Regions from separate parts of the Pseudoalteromonas sp. OF7H-1 genome, predicted to be linked through region 1. Evidence: predicted binding sites of a transcription regulator. Region 1 holds the regulator's gene; each other region holds the start of a gene.
The links. Region 1 encodes ArgR, which controls arginine synthesis, uptake and breakdown. Its sites were predicted from a motif close to ANTGAATANNTATTCANT; they were not measured.
Positions count from the first base shown of each region.

Region 2: a site for ArgR is predicted at 1,189-1,206, ahead of argC (N-acetyl-gamma-glutamyl-phosphate reductase). Genes of this name have one in related genera too.
Region 3: a site for ArgR is predicted at 1,031-1,048, ahead of MHN30_RS05900 (aspartate aminotransferase family protein). Genes of this name have one in related genera too.

Region 1 is NZ_JAKRFX010000001.1:118,153-120,361, forward strand. Features, by position in the region: gene MHN30_RS00515 (OB-fold-containig protein) at 1-243, opposite strand, end outside; gene argR (transcriptional regulator ArgR) at 646-1,113, opposite strand; gene mdh (malate dehydrogenase) at 1,355-2,209, shown strand, end outside.
Region 2 is NZ_JAKRFX010000028.1:36,229-38,437, reverse strand. Features, by position in the region: gene argB (acetylglutamate kinase) at 1-79, opposite strand, end outside; gene argC (N-acetyl-gamma-glutamyl-phosphate reductase) at 76-1,086, opposite strand; gene argE (acetylornithine deacetylase) at 1,263-2,209, shown strand, end outside.
Region 3 is NZ_JAKRFX010000003.1:389,703-391,911, forward strand. Features, by position in the region: gene MHN30_RS05900 (aspartate aminotransferase family protein) at 1-950, opposite strand, end outside; gene MHN30_RS05905 (HDOD domain-containing protein) at 1,308-2,209, opposite strand, start outside.

The DNA.
Region 1 (2,209 bases):
AATACTGATAATCCAGCCCAGCGCGATGATTAAACTCAATGAAATACTCACAGGGACGCCGCCAAAAGCGACTTCCCAAAAAGAACCAGAGCTTGCGCCTTCGGCTTCAATATCAACATCGCCTTCTAAGATATCGATATCAGCAAAACCGAGTAAAGCAATTAACCAGAACAACAGCACTATCAGTAATAGTGTTGAAAAAATAACAGTGGGAAACGTAAATGCAGTATTTAAAAATTCCATTGCTGATCCTAGTTCCTTGTATTTCCTTTTAAGCGGTTAAGTCAGTGAATTGTCCACTCAGCGCCGCAAGGTGTCTTTGTGTTTATCAAGCGGTGAGTTCCGCATCATAGAATGTGAGATGATTGAGTGAAGCGAATAGCGTTCGTGTCCGGTAAGACGGAGACACTGTAGGAAACAAATCCGAGAAGCTAATCAATCAGCTTAAAAACCATCCATGCGTAGTGAGAAAACCTCACATGCGTTTCTAAAGTTGCCACAATTAGACATATTATGTCAAACGTTTTTTGCTGTAAAGATAAGCAATTTATTCTGTTTATCGTGATAGTGGGGAAGCGTGTTCGTAGAAGCTAGAGTATCAGAGTATGTGCTAACCTGTGAGTTAGCACCGATAAAAATAATAGACTAAACGTTATCGAACAGGGTTTTTACTTTATCTAAAGTAACGTCGATTTCAGATACTTTGGCAGGGGCAATAAAAATCGTGTCATCGCCAGCGATGGTACCTAATACGCCATCTGCGGTACCTAATGAGTCAAGTAGCCTCGCAATTAACTGTGCAGCACCGGGACTGGTTCGAATAATAATCATCATTTCGTTGTGCATAATATCAACGACTAACTGACGCAAAGGGCTTTTTGCTGTTGGCACGCTCATTTCAGCGGGTAAGCAGTAAACCATTTCTTGCTTAGCATTACGTGTACGCACAGCACCAAACTTGCTCAGCATGCGCGACACTTTGCTCTGACTGACGTTGTCAAACCCTTGTTGTTTTAGAGCATCAACAATTTCACCTTGAGAGCCAAAGTTTTCTTCTTTTAAAATGGCTTTAAATGCTTTGATCAGTGCTTCTTGTTTTTCTTGCGGCTGCATAGTCTGTCTTCTTTTACGGCTAATCTTTAAATTCTACACAAAACCGCCGAGATTCCCAAATTTGCGCGACCAAAATGGCAGTCGTAAAGCATAAGTGTACAAAGTGTCGCGATCTTTACACTTTTATTTAAGACATTAGTCAAAAAATCTCGAAAATAACCGTGATTAATTTGTGTTTAACAGCGCTTTTCATTATCTTTACTGCACACTCAATTCCACCTTCAAATTATGGAGAATTCAAATGAAAGTTGCTGTATTAGGTGCCGCTGGCGGTATCGGTCAAGCTCTATCTTTATTGCTTAAAAATGGTCTTCCAGCTGGCTCTGAGTTAGCGCTTTATGACGTTGCACCTGTTGTACCTGGTGTTGCAGTTGACTTATCTCACATCCCAACTGCGGTAAAAGTAGCGGGTTATGGTAAAGACGACCTAGACCCAGCTCTTGCTGGTGCTGACGTAGTGCTTATCCCAGCTGGTATGCCTCGTAAGCCTGGTATGGACCGTGCTGACCTATTCAACGTTAACGCAGGTATCATCAAGACACTTGCTGAAGGTATCGTTAGAAGCTGCCCTAAAGCACTTGTTGGTATCATCACAAACCCAGTAAATGGCACGGTACCAATCGTTGCTGAAGTGTTCAAAAAAGCAGGTACTTATGATCCAGCTCGCGTATTCGGTGTAACAACGCTTGACGTTATCCGCGCTGAAACCTTCATCGCAGAGCTTAAAGGTCTAGACGTTGCTGAAGTTAAGATCCCAGTAATTGGTGGTCACTCAGGTACTACAATTCTACCTCTACTTTCTCAAGTTGAAGGTGTTGAGTTCACTGATGAAGAAGTTGCTGCACTAACGACTCGTATCCAAAACGCGGGTACTGAAGTGGTTGAAGCTAAAGCGGGTGGCGGTTCAGCTACACTTTCAATGGGTGCAGCAGCAGCACGTTTCTGCTTCTCGCTAGTGAAAGGTCTACAAGGTGAAGAAGTACTTGAGTACGCATACGTTGAAGGTAACACAGGCGATGCAACATTCTTTGCACAGCCAGTTATCCTTGGTAAAAACGGTGTAGAGAAGTTACTTCCTTACGGTGAGCTAAGCGCG
Region 2 (2,209 bases), on a different contig from region 1:
CTGAAAACAATGCTTGCGCTGCACCCTCTTGATTCAACACCGCACCACCTAGTTTTATCACCCAAGTTTGTTTGCTCATGCTACTACTCCTAAACCTTGATAATGCTCAAGTCCCGCCGCCAAGTTCATACACTGTAATGCTTGGCCTGCAGCCCCTTTAAGCAAGTTATCAATCGCGACCACTACAATCAGTTGATTGCCCTTTTGCTGCCAACCAATATCAACAAAAGGCTGATTTTCAACGGCTTTGATTGATGGGAGTTGACTCCCCTTTAATCTGATCAGCGGCTCATCGGCAAGCACCTGGTAAGCGGCATCAACTTGATTTGGTGTGATATTTTCTTTCAGAGTGACGTAGATCGTTTCCAAGATACCACGCTTAAAGTTCCCTAAATGCGGCGTAAACAACACTGGGTGTTCAAGGTATTTTTCTATTTCTGGACTATGTCTGTGCGTAAACAAACCGTATGGTGCAAGAGATACTTCGCAAAAGTGTGTGGCGACATTCGCTTTTCTACCTGCGCCGGTAACACCAGAAACAGCATTAATGATAACTGGCTGCTCTGTTATCAGATCAGCTTGTTGTAATGGCTTAAGTGCATTGAGTGCCGCAGTCGGATAGCAGCCCGCGACCGCCACTAACTTTGCCGTTTTAATAGCATCGCCATACCATTCAGCTAACCCGTATTGCGCTTGCGCTAACCAGTCTTGATGTGGGTGAGAAAAACCGTAGTAAGTTTCGTAGTCTTCATTGCTAGATAAACGGTAACCTCCAGATAGGTCAAAAACCCGTTTGCCCATCTGTAAAAATACCGGTGCAAGTTCTACGCTAACTTTGTGATCCGTGCATAAACACACATAGTCCGATGATTGCTCTATCAACGAAAAAGCTTGCTCATTTAAGGGTTGCAGCTCAATATCTAGCAAGCCCGAATATTCTGGATATAAATCGCTGATGAATTTGTGTTTGTCTAAGCTTTGCTCAGATACAAAGCAATGCGCAAGTGTGAAGGCAGGATGCTTGGCAACCAGCTTAGCAAGCTCAGCGCCACTGTAGCCGCTCGCTCCGATTATAGATACTTTCAACATAGTGTTCTCAAGATTAAAAAAGTTTGATTAGGATTGGTTCTGCTAGTTGTTGAAGTCAAATCGTCGCATTGCTGTCCCAAAATATATTTATGCTAAAAAAGTGAATTGATATTCACTCTAAACATCTTTATATTTTTATGCAAGAACTTTGAATAAGTATTTTAGGAATTTTTATGAAATTGCCCGCTTTTATGGAAATGTATCAGCAACTGATCGCCGCGCCATCTATCAGTGCATTAGAAGACAGTCTCAACATGAGTAATCAGAATGTGATCCACCTACTCGCACAGTGGTGCGAAACGTTAGGATTTACTGTCGAAGTAACAGAGCTTGAACATGCAAAAGGAAAATATAATCTAATTGCAAGACGAGGTAATGGCGATGGTGGATTAATGTTGGCCGGCCACACGGATACCGTTCCCTTCGACGATAGCCGCTGGCAATTTGATCCTTTTAAATTAAGCGAGCAAGATAATAAATTATATGGTCTTGGAAGTATTGATATGAAAGGTTTTTTTGCTTTCGTATTGAATGCAATCTCAGAGCTTGATGAATTACAGCAAAATGCACCTATCATGATTTTAGCCACCGCCGATGAAGAAACCACTATGGCTGGTGCTCAGGAAATCGCAAAACATCCAAGCTTGAAGCCGGCGCGCTGCATTATTGGTGAACCCACTGATATGGTGCCGGTATTTACCCACAAAGGCCATATGACGACCGCCATCCGCATCGTTGGTCGTTCAGGTCATAGCTCAGATCCAGAGCGCGGCTTAAATGCCATTGAAATCATGCATCAGGTGATTGCAAATTTATTAAAGTTAAGAGAAGAATTAAAGAATAAATATTCAACTCCACATTTTGCTATTCCTTACCCAACCTTAAACCTTGGACACATTCATGGCGGCGACAACGCCAACCGTATTTGTGGCTGTTGTGAACTGCATATTGATATGCGCCCTTTGCCTGGTTTGAGCATCAAAGAACTACAAGCCATGCTCACGGCAGCAATGGCACCCATCAATACACATTATCCGAATAGTGTCTCGGTTATAGATATGCACGAACCCATTCCGGCATTTACCGGCTCAACTGACTCTGCTTTGGTGAAAATGGCTGA
Region 3 (2,209 bases), on a different contig from region 1:
AGTAGTTCACGGAACAGCTGCTCTTTTGCTTTTACGCCATCAAGTACAGCTGTTGTGTTTACTGTGTCAAATGCCGCTTCTGCAACCGCACACGCCAGCGGGTTACCGCCGTATGTAGAACCATGAGTACCTACTTTTAGGTGCGCAGCAATCTCTGTTGTTGTGATCATCGCGCCGATAGGGAAACCACCGCCAAGCGCTTTAGCCGTTGTTAAAATATCAGGGGTTACGTTTAAACCTTGGTATGCATACAAGTCACCAGTACGGCCAACACCAGTTTGCACTTCATCAAAAATAAGTAGCGCATTGTGCTTGTCACACAGCTCGCGAACACCTTTTACAAACTCAGCAGTTGGTGAAATGATACCACCTTCGCCTTGTAGCGGCTCCATCATCACGGCACAAGTGTTGTCTGAAATAAGCGCTTCAAATGCCGCTAAATCGTTATAGTCTGTGTGAACGATGTCGCCCGGCTTTGGACCAAAGCCATCAGAGTATGCAGCTTGACCACCTACAGTTACAGTGAAGAAAGTACGGCCGTGGAAACCTTTGTTGAAAGAGATGATTTGCGACTTTTCAGCACCAAACTTATCTAGTGCCCAACGGCGTGCTAACTTAAGCGCCGCTTCGTTCGCTTCTGCACCAGAGTTTGCAAAGTAGACTTTCTCTGCGAACGTCGCATCAGTTAGCTTTTTCGCTAAACGTAGTGCAGGCTCATTAGTCATCACGTTAGACAGATGCCAAATTTTCTCGCCTTGCTCTTTAAGCGCGCCCACCAAAGCTGGGTGACAATGACCTAGACAGTTAACTGCGATACCACCAGCAAAGTCGATGTACTCACGACCTTCCTGATCCCATACTCGAGAACCTTCACCTTTCACTGGAATTACCGCTGAAGGTGCGTAGTTAGGTACCATTACGTCGTCAAACAATTCACGATTGATAGTCATTTTATTTCCTCATATTTGGTGAGTGAAAGTGCAAACAAGGAGTCATTTCCTTTTGGAGGTCGGCGCGTTGCCGCCACTTGATAGGATATTTATTCACACCAATTCGGTGCTATGTATTTTGACCCGCCCCTTGATGGCACAAAATTCATACGCTCATTATTCCAGAAAAAGCGCCATTTGTCTCACTTATACCACGTTCTCAGCCCTTAGTATTCAAGGGTTTAACATATATTCTCAACTCAAGTGAATAACTATCTAGGGCAGATATTTAGGGCAAAGCAAGCCCCGTGCAGCCTTGCACAGATCATTTAAGATTAGGTTTTGAATGAATAGTCGCAAAAAAAATTTCAATTTTTTTTACAAAATCGTCAACTGCAGGTTATGGAACGCACATTTTGCCAATTGCTGACGCATTTCCTCGGTAAGTTCTAAATGATTGAGCAAAATCTCGGCTTCGTCATCTTCAATTAACTGACTATCTTTTAAAACAAGTAGTTGTGCGTAGCCATAGGCTTTTTGCATCACTTGTGTCAAAGGTAATGGGTCGGCAATGTTTTTATGCGCATTTGGTAGATAAGTTTGCGCATACTCTTCCATGACGGCATTAAAGGGCAAATAACGTAACTCCATTTTTTCAATTAGCTTACGTGATATCTCTGCCGAATGTTCTATCAACAAGTTACGTAAAAATAATGGATCAGGAGATAACTCCATTAATGCGGTGTGTAGGTCTTTTTGCTTTTTGTCTCGTGCTATTTGTACCTTGGCTTGCCACACTTTTTCGAAGGTGCGTAAATAAAGACGGATCAAGGCCACTTTCCCAAGCTCTAGTAACATGCCTAAAGTAAACGCATGCTGTTCTTTTACCCCAAAAAATGGTGCCAGCTCTTTTGCCGCAATGGCTGTGCTCATGCTCAGCTCGCGTAATTTACGCTTCATTAAGCCAAATGGTTCTGTAGCATGCGGCATCCAGTGTCTTACCGCCATTGTCGGGATCACCATTTGCAAGTTCTCAAGGCCTAAATACCTTAATGCTAATGCCGGCGTGTCGACCTTAATGGACGTGCCTTTACTGTTTTTTTTGCGATACTGTGGCAAGTTGACTAGCGAAACCAGCTCACGACCCAACCAACTTAAGTCATTGACCAAAGGTTCTAAACGCCCAACCGAAGCTGAGCGCACGGCTAGAATATCTAAGATCGCAGGAACGGAGTCTTGAATGCCAATGACTTCATGATAGATGTTATCAAGGTCATGCA